DNA from 2 places in the Bacillus sp. EB106-06-01-XG163 genome. Region 2 is predicted to be linked to the other one. Evidence: a T-box and tRNA genes for the amino acid it is inferred to sense, from the RefSeq annotation. Region 2 holds a T-box; the other holds one or more tRNA genes.
The links. The T-box of region 2 lies ahead of AC3WTF_RS05080 (valine--tRNA ligase). A T-box ahead of a tRNA ligase gene usually reads a tRNA of that ligase, here a tRNA-Val.
Positions count from the first base shown of each region.

Region 1 (8,177 bases), on a different contig from region 2:
CGGTCGCCGTCTCCGTCAAACGCAAGGCCGATATCGGCGTTTTTTTCTTTGACGAAAGCACTCAGCGCTTCCGGGTGTGTAGACCCGACGCCATCATTAATGTTTAATCCGTTCGGAGACGTCCCCATTGTAGACACGTCAGCATCGAGATCGGCAAAAAGGTGCGTCGCAATGGATGATGTCGCACCATGGGCGCAGTCAAGCGCTACATGAATGCCTGTGAAATCTTCGTCCGCCGTCTGCTTTAAAAATTGCAGATACTTTTGAACGCCTTCAAAATAATCGTTCACAAGCCCGAGGTCCGCGCCTGTCGGTCTCGGCAGCTTATCTTCCGGTTCATCCATAAGACGTTCAATCTCGGCCTCCTGCTCATCAGAAAGCTTAAAGCCGTCCCCTCCGAAAAATTTAATTCCGTTATCCTGTACGGGGTTGTGAGAAGCGGAGATCATGACGCCCGCCTCAGCATCCATGGCTTTCGTTAAATAGGATACCCCCGGCGTAGAAATAACGCCGAGGCGCATCACTTCAGCTCCGATCGATAAAAGTCCGGCGACAAGGGCTCCCTCCAGCATATGTCCGGAGATACGTGTATCGCGGCCGATCAGCACTTTCGGGCGCTGCTTATCTTTGGTCAGGACATAACCGCCAAAACGCCCAACTTTAAAGGCCAGCTCTGGCGTAAGCTCGCTGTTGGCAACACCTCTTACACCATCTGTTCCAAAATACTTGCCCATTTTGTATCGCTCCTTTTTCATTCTGTTGAAGAAGAATCAGCGCTTGATCCGTCTTCATCCTGGTCTTGATTTTGATACTGGTTTTGACTTTTATTCTGATCGCTGTCAGTGTCGTCTTCCCGGTTCTTGTTCTTGTCTTTGTCTGCGTCTCCGCTTGTGCCGTTCTTATTGCCGGAATCAGCGGAACCGCCGTTATTTTTATTTGAACTTGAGTTTTTCTTAGAAGTCAGCTTGATCTTAACCGTGTCTTTTGACAGGGACCATGTGACGTTTTGCGGGCCGTTTACTTCTAGCTTTACAGAGTGCTCTCCGTCATCCAAGTCCGAGACATTGGCATACAGTTCAATGTCCGACTTTTTCAGCGCCTTAATGTTGGCGGGGGAGCCTTTGGCCGTAATATTTATCGCCTGCGATTCAGGATCGAGAAACTCAATCTGCTGTGAGCCTCCCAGTCCGACCGTCTTGATTCCGACATTGTCAAAATCCTTTTTGTCTTCACTGTCCACTTTAACATGAAGCGTAATTTTTTCCGGTGATACCTTAGTGACACCCTTAGGAAGCGGGATATCGGCATTGATATCGGTATCTTTATCAATTTTGCCTAAATCAAGAGATACGCCGTCAATAAATTCAAGTGAATCCAGCACATCCTGCGGGCCGTAAACCGTCACCTCACTCGGATTCGAGTCAATGCTCGCAACGCTCACCCCGTCCGGAAGACTTCCCTTCCTTTCGATTTTGAAAGGAAGCTTTTTGCTCGGACTGGCTACGGGAACCGTCACTTTAATGACTGACGGTTCAACATCAACAGGAAGTGCGTTGCCGTCTTTGTCATAGACGGTCACCTTCACTTCCTTTTCAATGGTCTCATTTGCATTTTCAAGGTTCACGGATGCTTTGACAAGTGAAATGTTATCAATCACATTTTTCGAACCTGTAATCTGCACGTTTTTCGGGCTGATAATCGGCTGCTGAGGGGTGTATCCCTTTTTCATTTTGCTTTTATTGTAGTATTCAACTTCCACGGGAAAACTCTCAGCCGTTTTTTCCTGAATCGTAACCGTCGTGACTGACGGGTTAATGGAGATCGTCAGTCCGTCCGATACGTTTTTCGCCTTCAATTCGACCTTATGAGTCCCGGTCTTCAGCTTATTCATATCGGCGTATATCTCAAAATTCTTCGTCTGTCTCGCCTTTTTCACCGCGCTTGTCGAGCCTTTAATCGTGACATTTACGGTCTGGGGCACGCCGGTGACGACATAGTTCGCTTCATCATAGTATGCTTTTACAGGAATATCAGTAAGCGTAGCCTCGTCAGTCGTTGATGTCGGAAAAAAGGATTCCCCCGGCTTTTTCGGAGTCGGCGCCTGGTTGTTGTTAACCGCAACGTAAAGCAGCAGCGCAAAGAGCAGTGCAATGATCTTTACAGCCCAGCGGTTGTTTAAGAATTTATCCATTTTTCTTGCCCCTCCAGTACCAGCGGTTAGAAGAAGTATCTCTGGCGTTTTTCTTAAACTCGGCTTCAAGCATTTCTTTCAGTGCTTCTTCCGTCAATTCTCTGTGAAGGTCTCCGTTTTTGGCCACACTGATGGCGCCCGTCTCTTCAGATACAATAATGGTTAAGCTGTCCGTCACTTCACTGATGCCGACAGCCGCTCTGTGACGCGTCCCCAGCTCCTTTGAAATAAACGGGCTTTCAGAAAGCGGCAGATAACAGGCAGCCGCCGCAATCTCGTTATTTTTCATAATGACCGCTCCATCATGCAGCGGTGTATTCGGGATGAAGATATTAATCAAAAGCTCCGAGCTGACCTGTGCATTAAGCGGGATGCCCGTCTCAATATAATCGCCCATTCCCGTATCGCGCTCAATCGCGATGAGTGCGCCGATGCGGCGTTTCGCCATGTAGCTGATCGATTTTGTAATCGCTTCAATTGTCTTATGCTGCGCTTCCTCCACGGGGGTTCCGCTCCTGGAAAAGAACCGGCCCCGTCCGAGCTGTTCAAGCGCCCGTCTCAGCTCAGGCTGGAATATAATGATGATCGCTAAAAATCCCCATGTTATCGCTTGGTCCATCAGCCACTGAAGCGTGCTGAGTCCCAAATATGAACTGGCCATCCGGACCAATACGATGACGACGATTCCTTTTAAAAGCTGAACCGCCTTCGTCCCGCGTATGACCATGATTAATTTATATATCACATACCAAACAAGGAGAATATCAACGGCATTGCCGAGGTATTGCAAAAATGGGATGTCCTCAAAAGCCATTTCCTCGTCCTCCAAGAATTCAGTCATTTCGTTTTTCTGTTATGAATTGTGCTGCATGAGCAATATGTACATCATATAGCGTGCTCATTATACCACATTTTGATTTCTCAAGTGAAATGAGCCAGAGCGGCGATGCACAAAAAAAGAGTAAAGCGATTATACGCTTTACTCATCTTCACTCGGGTCCAAAGCGCTCACGACGCCCTGGCCCGCCGATTTCAGTTCGTACCAGACCCAGTCAAACAATTGGTTAATCTCTTCAATCTGCCCGGTGACTTGTCCGGCTGAGGCCATGTATTTTTCTCCGTTGACGACGGTCACATTGCCGTCGACTTTTCCTTCAATGAACAGCTTGCCGTTTTTTACTGTGACATCGCCCTTTACGGTCTCGCCTTCAGGGACGGTGACCGTGTGATTCTGCACGACAAGGTTCGGCTGTTTGGACACACTGAAATTGTGGTCATTATGCCAGCTGTTGAAAAAACCGCCGCCCATTAAAATCACAAAAACTGCTGCGGCTGCAATCATCGGATGAGTTTTGATCCATCGTTTTACAGAAGCGCGTTTTTTCTCTTTTGGAAGATTCGCCATAACTTTGGCAGTAAAATCAGCAGGGGCCGTGACATGCGATGTGCTTCGGACGAGTGCTACGGATTTCTCCATTTCATGAAAATGCCGTTTGCAATTCCCGCATGACTGCAAATGTTGTTTTAATACGTTTTCATCTTCAGGAAGGATATCTCCATCAAGATGCTTATGCATAAGCTGCACAATCTGTTCAGGACAGCTCATTTCATCACCCCACTTAAAGATCCCTTAATTGTTTTCTAAGAGCCTCTCTGCCTCTGTGTATCCTTGTCTTGACGGTGCCGACAGGGATATTCAGAATCTCCCCGATTTCAATTAAAGAGAGTTCGTCAATATACTTTAATACAATAACCGTTCTGTACTTGTCAGGCAGCTTTAAAATCTTTTTCTGAATTGTGTCCGACAGCTCCAATGACAATACGGCGTCTTCAGGGAGAACCCCGTCCGCGGCGATCTGCGAATACATCGTCAGCCCTTCTGCTCCCGCTACTTCTGCGTCCAGATAGTAATCAGGCTTTTTCTTGCGGATGCGGTCAATGGTCAGGTTGGTCGCAATTCTGTAAAGCCACGTCGAAAACTTTCTGTTGATATCGAAACTGTCGATATTGACATACGCTCTGATAAAAGCTTCCTGCGCAATATCTTCCGCTTCGTGAACATTGCCGAGCATGCGGTAGCAAAGCTGGTAAATCTTATCTTTATAAAGGTCAACGATTTCTGCAAACGCATTTTGATCGCCTTTTTTGACTTGCTTGATTCTTTTTTTAATCAGGTTTTCCATGTTTTATCTTACCTCTGCCCTTCACCGGTCTGTATCTATACGTTGATTGTTTTAAAAGGTTTCATTTTTTTTATTACATTTATTTTACCAAATTTCAGGCAGGGTGTAGATGGAAAATACAGAATATACTGCCTTAACAGCAGCTTAAAAATAGTATATCTGATGAACAATCAGAAATCGAAACAAAATGCTGATAAAAAAAAGACACCTTTATGCAAAAGGTGTCTGAGACTGGGCTAGCTGGATTCGAACCAACGCATGACGGAGTCAAAGTCCGTTGCCTTACCGCTTGGCTATAGCCCAAAAATGGTGGAGGGGGGCAGATTCGAACTGCCGAACCCTGAGGGAGCGGATTTACAGTCCGCCGCGTTTAGCCACTTCGCTACCCCTCCGTATTTTTTTGAAAAACAGTGCCGGCCAGAGGACTTGAACCCCCAACCTACTGATTACAAGTCAGTTGCTCTACCAATTGAGCTAGGCCGGCAAATATGGTGGAGGATGACGGGCTCGAACCGCCGACCCTCTGCTTGTAAGGCAGATGCTCTCCCAGCTGAGCTAATCCTCCATATGACCCGTACGGGATTCGAACCCGTGTTACCGCCGTGAAAGGGCGGTGTCTTAACCGCTTGACCAACGGGCCGTTGTGTCCGCGTCGAGCTGACAAAAGTTATTATATACAGGTTGTACCCCATTTGTAAAGAGGAAAATTATTTTTTTTATTTTCAAACTTTTTTACCCGTTTTTTAACTGAAAAACTCATCCCTCCTCTCTTATTTCATTTATGATGAAAGTATCAAAATATTGAAGGGAATGGACACAGATGATCTTAGTCAGCTCTTGTCTCGGCGGTATCGAATGCAGGTATAACGGCTCTCACGCCGCTTCGGAAAAAATCCGCAGACTCGTAGAAGAAAAGAAAGCTGTTATGGTCTGCCCCGAACTTTTGGGCGGCTTCACCACTCCCCGCGAACCGGCGGAAATCATCGGCGGCACGGGCGAAGACGTGCTGAACGGAACGGCAAGAATCGTAACGGCATCAGGCGAAGACGTTACGGCTTTATATATGGACGGCGCGGAAAAAACATTAGCATACGCAAAAGAAATAGGCGCCGCCACGGTCATCCTTAAAGAAAACAGCCCGTCCTGCGGCAGCAGCTTCATCTATGACGGCACTTTTTCGGGGAAAAAAATAATCGGAGACGGCATCACTTCCGCTCTTTTAAAACGGGCAGGCTGCCGTGTTCTATCAGAAGATGAATTGGATCAATTATAAAAAAGGAGAGTAGATATCATGGATGTAGCCCTGTCCTTTTATAAACCGGAGCATGCAGACGGGCTGAACGGGTTTGTGCTGAGTGAAGAAGATAAAAAGTTCACAGCTCTGCCGATAGATGTACTGCCGCAGGCTCTTGTCATCCGGGATCGCTACCCGACAGTCATTTTAAAAGAAGACCGCCCCGTCGGTTTCTTTATTTTACATACCTCAAAAGAAACCATTGCCCCGTATTCGAACAATGTGTCTGCCATTTTGCTGAGTGCGCTGTCCTTACATGCGCCGCATCAGGGAAAAGGTTATGCCAAACAAGCGATGCTGCAGCTCCCCGCTTTTGTCGCAAATTACTTTCCTTGGTGTGATGAAATCGTGCTTGCTGTAAACCATCGCAATCATCGTGCAAAGAACCTGTACCGGTCTTCCGGTTTTATTGATAAAGGTCGTCGCAGGATCGGCCCGATCGGTGAACAGCACATTCTGCATCATTTTTTGTGAAAGCGCTTGATTATTCATCTCATCCCTGCCGATTTTTCTTGAAACATCTATTCAGAAGCCCATATACTTCAAGTATTAACGACTTGGGAGGGTACAATCATGACAGACCGGCTTAACATTCACAGATTGACCACAGAAACCAGAAATCCGCAGACCGCTTCAATCCATCAAGCAGACACGATGGAAATTCTCCGCATCATTAACGAAGAGGATTTCAAAGTGGCTGAAGCCGTTCAGCAGGTGCTGCCCGATATTCAGATTGCCGTTCAATTCGCCCATCAATCATTACGGCGAAACGGCAGGCTGATTTATGCGGGAGCGGGCACAAGCGGCAGACTCGGTGTACTGGATGCGGTTGAATGCCCGCCTACATACAGCGTAAGTCCCGACACCGTCATCGGTCTGATGGCCGGAGGAGCAGACGCCTTTTTGCAAGCGGCTGAAGGTATAGAAGACAGCGAGGAAACCGGCGCTCTCGATCTCAAAACGATCGGGCTTACCGCAGAAGACACCGTGATCGCCATCGCGGCAAGCGGGCGCACGCCGTATGCGGCCGGTGCGCTGAAATACGCAAAAACAATCGGCGCCAAAACCGTCGCGCTCACATGCAATAAACACTCATTGATCAGCACTTATGCCGATCACAGCATTGAAGTCGTCGTCGGCCCCGAAGTGATTACAGGGTCAACACGAATGAAAGCGGCGACGGCACATAAAATGATTCTGAACATGATTTCCACGGCCTTGATGATCAAAAGCGGCAAAGTGTACGAAAATTTAATGGTGGACGTTCATGTCAGCAACGAAAAATTGAAAGAACGCGCAATCGGCATTATCCAAAGCATCACGGGCGTTCCGTACGACAAGGCAAAAGAAACGCTTGAGGCCGCAGGCAGCCATGTCAAAACGGCAATCGTCATGCTGAAGACGAATTCAGACGAAACACACGCGAAGGCACTGCTCAAAGAAGCAGACGGCTTCATTGACAAAGCCATTGAACAGCACGTTTCAAAAGAAAAAGAACGCTGATCGTTCTTTGGTGAAAAATAATGTGCTTTTATGAGCCCGCGCCGTTTTCATGATCGGCGCAGGCGCTTTTAGGACGCGTTTCAGGCACAGCTCCCCGGGAAAAATCGCACGGAAAAAGGAGGATCTCCATGAGCAAAGAGGCATTTTATCAGTCACTGGCCAAAGACATCCTGGACAATTGCGGCGGTTCATCGAATATTTCAGGCTTTACCCACTGTATGACACGCCTGAGGATTACACCTTTAGATCGGGACAAAACGGATATTGAAGCGCTGAAACGGCTTGACGGGGTAATAGGCGTCGTCGAAGCCGAAACACTGCAGATCATTCTCGGCACGGGTGTCGTCAATCATGTCGCCGACGCTTTCGCAAAACTTATGTCATCCGGAAAAAACATTGATTTAAAAGAAGCCGCCTCACGGAAAAAAGCCGATCTCAACAGAAAAAACACCACACCCATCAGACTGTTTCTGAGAAAAATATCAAGCATCTTCATTCCCCTTATTCCCGCACTCATTGCATCAGGTTTAATCACCGGTATTACGAAAGCCGTCATTCAGGCCGGCTGGCTCCCGAAAGAATCCCAAATCGCACTTATTTTAACGGTTATCGGTTCAGGCTTATTCGCTTACCTCGGCGTCCTTGTCGGCATCAATGCGGCGAAGGAATTCGGCGGGACACCCGCGATGGGCGGCCTTGCGGGCATATTGATCCTTAACCCTGAGATCGCCAATATCAGTTTGTTCGGAGAGAATCTGCTCCCTGGCAGGGGAGGATTAATCGGCGTTCTTTTCGCTGCGGTTTTTATCGCTTATACCGAACGGTTTATCAGAAAGTACGTCCATCAATCCATCGACATTATCGTCACGCCTACATTGTCTTTACTTATCACCGGGCTGGTGACATATGTCGTTTTTATCCCTGCAGGCGGTTTTATTTCTGATCTCATTACATCAGGTTTATTGTCGCTGCTGAATGTCGGGGGAGTGCTCTCAGGGTTTGTACT
Region 1 is NZ_JBYTDS010000008.1:181,399-189,575, forward strand. Features, by position in the region: gene glmM (phosphoglucosamine mutase) at 1-734, opposite strand, end outside; gene cdaR (CdaA regulatory protein CdaR) at 752-2,191, opposite strand; gene cdaA (diadenylate cyclase CdaA) at 2,184-3,005, opposite strand; gene rsiW (anti-sigma-W factor RsiW) at 3,171-3,797, opposite strand; gene sigW (RNA polymerase sigma factor SigW) at 3,811-4,374, opposite strand; tRNA gene AC3WTF_RS11975 (tRNA-Gln) at 4,606-4,677, opposite strand; tRNA gene AC3WTF_RS11980 (tRNA-Tyr) at 4,682-4,766, opposite strand; tRNA gene AC3WTF_RS11985 (tRNA-Thr) at 4,786-4,858, opposite strand; tRNA gene AC3WTF_RS11990 (tRNA-Val) at 4,864-4,939, opposite strand; tRNA gene AC3WTF_RS11995 (tRNA-Glu) at 4,943-5,014, opposite strand; gene AC3WTF_RS12000 (2-thiouracil desulfurase family protein) at 5,195-5,647, shown strand; gene AC3WTF_RS12005 (GNAT family N-acetyltransferase) at 5,666-6,142, shown strand; gene murQ (N-acetylmuramic acid 6-phosphate etherase) at 6,242-7,171, shown strand; gene AC3WTF_RS12015 (PTS transporter subunit EIIC) at 7,300-8,177, shown strand, end outside.
Region 1: it encodes a tRNA-Val, which carries the amino acid that the T-box ahead of AC3WTF_RS05080 (valine--tRNA ligase) is inferred to sense. The anticodon was not compared.

Region 2 (8,177 bases):
GCAGGAAGAAGAAGAGCAGGAAGCAGCCCCGATTTTGAGGGAGCGGGAAGAAGAAGAGCAGGAAGCAGCCCCGATTTTGAGGGAGCGGGAAGAAGAAGAGCGGGAGACTGCCCCGATTCTGAGGGAGCAGGAAGAGGTGCCGAAACCTGTTTCCTTTACTGAGCCTCCTCCTCCCGTTTCTTTCCAACACGAAGAAGAGCCGGAAGAAGCTGAGGAGCCTGCAATCATGTCGGCTGTGAGGAATGAACCTGTATTTGAGGATGATTCAGCAGAAGTCCAGGAAGAGCCAAAAGATGATATCGAAAAGGTTTTCCCTGCGTTCACTCTGACTCCGCATGCAGAAAAACCAAAAATTGCGGAACAGCCCTTCCTTCAAAAAGAAGAGCAGCCAGAGGCCGAGCCGCTTCTCCGTCAGAGCGATCATGAGGCGGCAGAAGACGAAGATGAGCCTGCGGTTTTTCAAGAAGAGCAGGCGCCCGTTTATCGCGAGTTCGTTCCGGAACGGCAGGAAGAGGAGTTTTACAGCGCTCCTAAGCTGCTTGAAGAAGAGGCTCATGATGAAGAAGGGTTTGAAATTGAGGTAAGGAAGATGGCGCCGCCGGAGGAGGAAACCGGGAAGCCTCTCGATTTGTCTTTTCAGTTTTCCAAACTGCCGCCTGAGGAGCCGGCGCAAGCTGAACCGCCTGAGCCGCTTAAGTCTGAAAGAAAGAATGAAGAAGCTGCACCGGGAACCGAGCAGAAGGAAAATGACAACTCACATTACTTGACAAAATTATTTACAAGGGAAGAAGAAAAGTTTTCAAGAATGAAAATTTGTATCGTACAGCAGCAAGATACTATCGACCGGGTGTGTGAACGATATGACATAACATCCCAGCAGCTCATCAGAACGAATGCTTTATCGTTTGATGACGAGCTTGAAGAAGGTCAGCTTCTGTATATACCTGAATATAATAACAGCCATGCGTAAGCACAAAGAGGCCGTAAAAATGTGGTGAATGGAATGGAAGCAGTCCAATCAGTGCTTCAGGAATACGGGCTGTCGGCTGAGTATATTGAGCCTGTCAGCCCGCATGTTTGGAAGGTCTACTCAAACTACGGCATTTTTGCTTTGAAACAGCTCAAGCCGGCCCGCAGCAGTGAATTTACGGATCTTATGATTGAGATTGAGGAGAAAGGCTACCGATCATTTGTGCCGATCTGCCGCACGTATGCCGGCGATTTTTTTGCGGGAAGACAGACGGAGAATTCTTATTATTTAATGCCTTGGCTTCAGTACGATCAGGAAGAGGAATGGGATCAAAAACATGTTTACCTTTTTAAAGAGGTCGCGAAGCTCCACTCCGCGACTGTGCGGGACATCCAAATCCGGACTGAAGATATCAGCGGCTTTTATGAAGCAACGAAAAGAGATTGGGAAAATGATAAGCTTGTCTATGAACAATTCGCCGACCGGGCGGAAAAAGAGTGGTATCTTTCACCTTTTGAACTGCAGGCTGTTACGTATCTTACAGAAACGGTTTCTGCCGTCAATTTTGCTCTCGAACGTCTGGAAGAATGGTTTGACGCGGCAAAGGATCATGACAAGACGAGAGCGGTGATCAACCACGGCAGCTTATCGAGCCGCCACTTTCTGTATAATGATGCGGGATCGGGCTTTTTCACGAATTTCGAGAAAGCTGCGCTGGGCCCTCCGCAAAACGACCTGCTCGGCTTTTACTCCAGAATGTTCAGAAGCTATCCGAAAGCATGCCCGGAATGTCTGGACTGGTTTTATACGTATCACAAATCATTCCCGCTCCGTGAAGCGGAAATCAGTCTGTTTCTCAGCTATATGGCTTATCCGTCCGCCATGTACAAAGTGCTGAAACGGTATCAGACCGGCCAAAGGGGCTCTGAAAAAGAAGAGTGCACGCAATTATTAAGAGCGTTTTGGCAGATGAAAAATGTTGAGCCTTTTCTCATGAAGGTTCATCAGATTGAGCGGGAGAAAAAAATAAAAGCGGAAAACGAGTCCTCTTCATAACGGGACTCGTTTTTTTATATCCATTCCAAATGCAGGGCGCACGCTAAAAACAGCAGGATGGCAAGCAGCAGGACATCAAAAGTCGTCGGAAAGAAAATCGTCCTGATCCCCTGAAAGATCGTAATCGGGATAATGACTTGCACGGATACAAGGCGGACCTGTCTGGCCCACTGGGGGAGCGAATAAGAATTGAATTTTTTTCTCACGGGCAATTCCTCCTCACATTCGCCTTTCTATGTATCGTATGTAAGGGAAAGGGCGGGGTGCATGCCCATTTATGTATGACGGCAGCGGTTTTTGGAAAAGATGATTGACGAATCAAAAACACTTTTACTATAATAAAGAACATAATAAATAAGATCATGAGCTGATATAAATACACCTGCTTTGAACGGGAAGAGTACAAGAAAGACGCATGAAGAGAGAGAAGCTACTGTGCTGAAAGGCTTCTTATGCCGTCTCATTGGAAGGTCGCCCGGGAGCATAATTTCTTGAACATACAGTAGAGAAATTCGGGCCGCACCCGTTATCCGTTTAAGTGCATGAACAAATCTGTTCATGAAAAAAGGTGGTACCGCGAAAGAGCTTTTCGTCCTTTATCAGGATGAAGGCTCTTTTTTAGTTGCTCAGCCATTTCTAAACATGCTGGAGGGTTATCATGGATACAAACGAACAAACAATGCCGACAAAATATGATCCGTCTGCGATTGAAAAAGGCCGCTATGATTTTTGGCTGAAAGGAAAATATTTTGAAGCGGGCGGCGATCAAACGAAACAGCCGTATTCTGTCGTCATTCCGCCGCCGAACGTGACGGGCAGGCTGCACCTCGGACATGCGTGGGATACGACGCTGCAAGATATCGTTACGCGTATGAAACGCATGCAGGGCTATGACGTGCTCTGGCTTCCGGGCATGGACCACGCCGGCATCGCCACTCAGGCAAAAGTCGAAGCGAAACTCCGCGAACAGGGCACAAGCCGTTATGATCTCGGCCGTGAAAAGTTTTTAGAAGAAACGTGGAAGTGGAAGGAAGAGTATGCTGATTTCATCCGCAGCCAATGGGCCAAGATGGGACTCGGACTCGATTATTCACGTGAACGTTTCACTCTTGATGAAGGGCTGAACAAAGCCGTGCGGGAAGTATTCGTCAAGTTGTACGAGAAAGGCTTGATTTACAGAGGCGAATATATCATCAACTGGGACCCTGCCACAAAAACGGCTTTATCCGATATTGAAGTGATTTACAAAGACGTACAGGGCGCGTTTTATCATTTGCGCTACCCGTTAGCAGACGGTTCAGGCTCAATTGAAATCGCGACCACCCGTCCGGAAACGATGCTTGGCGACACGGCTGTCGCGGTTCATCCTGAAGATGAGCGCTACAAGCACTTAATCGGCAAAACGGTGATTCTGCCGATTACAAACCGCGAAATTCCGATCGTCGGCGATGATTATGTTGATATGGAATTCGGATCAGGCGCCGTTAAAATCACGCCTGCCCATGACCCGAATGACTTTGAACTCGGAAACCGCCACAATTTAGAGCGGATTCTCGTCATGAATGAAGACGGAACAATGAATGAAAAAGCGCTGCAATATAACGGCATGGACCGGTTTGAATGCCGCAAAAAACTCGTCAAAGATCTTCAGGAATCCGGTGTTCTCTTTAAAATCGAAGACCATATGCATTCTGTCGGACATAGTGAGAGAAGCGGCGCCGTTGTTGAGCCGTACCTGTCCACACAATGGTTTGTCAAAATGCAGCCGCTGGCCGATGCTGCGGTTGACCTTCAGTCAAAAGAAGAGAAAGTTCACTTCGTTCCAGACCGTTTCGAGAAAACGTACCTGCATTGGATGGAAAATATCCGTGATTGGTGTATTTCCCGTCAGCTGTGGTGGGGCCACCGCATCCCGGCTTGGTATCATAAAGAAACAAAAGAAGTGTACGTCGGCCTTGAGGCGCCTGAGGACAGTGAAAATTGGGAACAGGATTCAGACGTGCTTGATACATGGTTCAGCTCCGCGCTTTGGCCGTTTTCTACAATGGGCTGGCCTGATGAAAACGCTGAAGACTTTAAGCGGTATTACTCAACCGATGTTCTTGTAACGGGATATGACATCATTTTCTTCTGGGTATCCCGGATGATTTTCCAAGGTCTTGAGTTTACCGGCGAGCGTCCGTTCAAAGACGTGCTGATTCACGGCTTAATCCGTGACGAGCAGGGCAGAAAAATGAGTAAATCCCTTGGGAACGGCGTGGACCCGATGGATGTCATCGACAAGTACGGAGCGGATTCCCTGCGCTATTTCCTGGCAACCGGAAGTTCACCGGGACAGGATCTCCGTTTCAGCTATGAAAAAGTGGAATCCACATGGAATTTCGCAAATAAAATTTGGAACGCCTCCCGTTTTGCATTAATGAACATGGACGGCATGACGTATGACGAGCTTGATCTGTCCGGTGAAAAATCAGTTGCTGATAAGTGGATCCTCACAAGACTGAATGAAACGATAGAAGACGTAACACAGCTTGCGGATCGTTATGAATTCGGCGAAGTCGGACGCCACCTGTACAACTTTATCTGGGACGATGTGTGCGACTGGTATATCGAAATGGCGAAGCTTCCGCTGTACGGGGAAGATGAAGCGGCGAAGAAAACAACCCGTTCTGTTCTGGCATACGTGCTTGACCAGACGATGCGTCTTCTTCACCCGTTTATGCCATTCTTAACGGAAGAAATCTGGCAGCACCTTCCTCATGAAGGCGAGTCAATCACGATCAGCTCTTGGCCGGTTCCGGTGCCGGAACATACGGATAAAGAGGCAGCGGCGGATATGAAACTGCTCGTTGAATTAATCCGTTCTGTCCGCAATATCCGGAGCGAAGTCAACACGCCGATGAGCAAGCAGGTTGAGCTTTACATTAAAACAGCTACCGAAGACATTGCCGGCCGCCTTGAGAAGAACCGTTCTTACGTTGAGCGCTTTACGAATCCGAGCACGCTGAAAATCGGGACGGATATCACTGCGGCAGACAAAGCGATGACAGCGGTCGTCACCGGAGCGGAAGTCATTCTGCCGCTTGAAGGGCTGATTAACATTGATGAGGAGATCGCCCGTCTGCAAAAAGAATTCGACAAGCTGACAAAAGAGGTCGAACGCGTTCAGAAAAAACTCGGCAACGAAGGATTCATTAAAAAAGCTCCTGAGCATGTCATTGAAGAAGAACGCGGAAAAGAGAAAGACTACACTGCAAAACGCGAAGCTGTCCGGCAGCGGATTGCAGAGCTGAAAGGCTGATAAAACAGCGGGGCGGTTTCCTAAGAAACCGCCTTGTCGTATAAAAGAGGGGATTTCATTGTTTAATACGTACAAAGAAGCGATCAGCTGGATTCACGGCAGACTCAAGTTCGGCGTTAAGCCGGGCCTTCTCCGTATGGAAAAGCTGATGGAAAAACTGGAACACCCGGAAAAGAACATTCGCGCCATTCATGTGGCGGGCACAAACGGCAAAGGATCGACCGTCGCTTTTATCCGTTCCGTGCTTCAAGAAGCCGGTTATAAAGTCGGCACGTTCACATCGCCTTACATCATTACGTTTAATGAGCGTATCAGCGTCAACGGCACGCCGATTTCTGATGAGGAATGGAGAACGCTCGTTAATGACATAAAACCGATAGTCGATGAGCTTGATAAGACCGATGCCGGAACGGTGACAGAATTTGAAATCATTACAGCGTGTGCATTTTTATATTTTGCGAAGCGGGCTGATATCGATTTTGTCATTTTTGAAGCGGGGCTCGGCGGCACATTTGATTCAACCAATATTGTGAATCCGCTCCTGTCGGTCATTACAAGTATCGGACATGACCATATGGCGATTTTAGGCAATACCATCGAGGAGATCGCCGGGCAGAAAGCCGGTATCATTAAAAATTCCATTCCGGTCATTACGGGCGTCAATCAGCCGGAAGCACTCGGCGTTATTGAAGCGGAAGCCGAAAAAAAGCAGGCTCCGTATCAGTCACTATATAAAACGTGCAGACTGTTTAATGAAGCGGCGCTTCCGTCCGGTGAAAGCTTTTCGCTGGAAACGGAAACGAAATGCTATGAAAACATTCAAACGTCGCTGATCGGCATTCACCAAAGACAGAATGCGGCATTGGCGATATTGGCCGCTGAATGGCTGAATCGCCTGGAAGCCGCAGCCATTTCTGAAGAAGCGATGCGAAACGGCCTGAAAAAAGCATCGTGGCCGGGCCGGTTTGAACGTCTTCAAAGCCGCCCTTTAGTGTTTGCGGACGGCGCGCATAACGAAGAGGGCGTTGAAACGCTGACAGAAACGATCCGGCAGCGCTTTGCCGGTAAAAACGTCCATGTCGTATTCAGCGCATTAAAAGACAAACCGTATCAGGAAATGATTAAAAAGCTTGAAACCGAAGCGGATTCCATTCACTTTGTATCATTTGACTTTCCGCGTGCTTCAAGCGCCGAAGCCCTTTATAACGCAAGCAGTCTAGCGGATAAGAGCTTCGATGAGAACCCGGACAGTGTGAAAGAATGGATAGAACAAAAAGACGGGGCGGATGATGTCATCATCATTACCGGCTCCTTATATTTTATTTCAGAAATGAGAAAGCGGCTTATCTGACAGCCCCTCGGATGCCCGGCGGACCATTTTACGGTTTTGCCGGGTGTTTTTATGCTGAAAATATATTTTCAGCCATTTCAGTCATGGTGTTTTTCTTTGCTATAATCTGAGCCAGATTGATAGTAAAGGTGTGGTCTGAGTGCTTTTAATTCTGTTTTTTCTCGGCTTGATTTTCGGTTCTTTTTTTTATACAGCAGCGTGCCGTATCCCGCTTCGAATTTCGGTTATTTCGCCGCGTTCAGCCTGTTCGTTTTGCCGCTTGCCGCTCTCTTGGGGGGAGCTTGTGCCCGTCGTTTCCTATATTCTGCAAAGAGGCAGATGCAGAAACTGCCGTGCAAAGCTATCGGTTATGTATCCGGCGGCGGAATGCTGGACGGCGTGTTTATTCACGGCTGCAGGCATTCATTTCGGTTTCTCAAAAGAACTGTTAGTCGCGCTGTTATTTCTGTCTCTGCTCATGATTGTTACCGTGACGGATCTGCAATATATGCTGATTCCTGACAAGGTTCTGCTGTTTTTTCTTCCGCTTTTCATCGCCGGCCGTATGTTTTCTCCGTTGGGTTCATGGTATGCAGGGTTTGCCGGAGCCGTTTGCGGATTTTTTCTGCTTGTTTTTATCATGTTTGTCAGTAAAGGAGGCATCGGCGCAGGTGATGTGAAACTGTTTGGGGTGATCGGCCTGACGCTCGGCGTGAAGCTCGTGCTCATTGCATTCTTTCTTTCCGTTATGATCGGAGCCGTATACGGTATGTGTGCCGCAGCCCGGGGCAGGCTTGGTAAAAAGCAGCCATTTCCGTTTGCGCCGGCCATCTCAGCCGGGAGCGCTTTGAGTTATTTATACGGTGAAGAGCTGTTTTCGTTTTACATCAAGCTCGCTTCAGGCGGGGCTTGAAAAATTTGGCGAACGTTTTTTGGACAAGACGACAAAAGTCTTGTTCTTTTTTTTTTCGCCTATGCTAAAGTGTGAACCATGATCAGTTCAAGGTACGGCCAAGACGAATGCAAGGGGGAAGAGACGTTGAAAAAAAGGAAGAGCAAAAAGCATAGCAAAGCCAAAAACAATGCCCTTAAAGTAACCATTAACGGACAAGAAGAAACGATGTATGGACAAGAAGATGTGAAAGAAGGCGGGGAGAAAACCGTCACATTTTTAAATTGGGAAGAAACAAAAAAGGCGGAGCAGGAGACCGCCGCATCCCATGAAGATCCGAAAGAAGAAGATTTCAATTGGGATCATGAGAAGAATTCTGAGGTATTTGAAGATGACCCGAAAGTCGTTCCGCCATACCAGAAGAAAAAAAACGGCCCTCATTTTCCGAAAAAAAAGCAGCCGTCTTCTCCAGTTAAAAAAGCGGTCACGACAATTGCCGTTGCGGCTGTTTTAGGCACCGGGCTCGGCCTTGTCGCCTTAAATATGTCGGGAAGTAAAGAAGCCTCCGCTCCCGCATCAGCTGACAAAGGTTTACAAGGGCAGACGGCGAAAGCGGGAGATGTTTCTA
Region 2 is NZ_JBYTDS010000003.1:219,338-227,514, forward strand. Features, by position in the region: gene AC3WTF_RS05065 (LysM peptidoglycan-binding domain-containing protein) at 1-970, shown strand, start outside; gene ysxE (spore coat protein YsxE) at 1,004-2,026, shown strand; gene AC3WTF_RS05075 (YszA family small membrane protein) at 2,041-2,232, opposite strand; T-box leader at 2,405-2,626, shown strand; gene AC3WTF_RS05080 (valine--tRNA ligase) at 2,685-5,327, shown strand; gene AC3WTF_RS05085 (bifunctional folylpolyglutamate synthase/dihydrofolate synthase) at 5,386-6,678, shown strand; gene AC3WTF_RS05090 (prepilin peptidase) at 6,818-7,570, shown strand; gene AC3WTF_RS05095 (SPOR domain-containing protein) at 7,697-8,177, shown strand, end outside.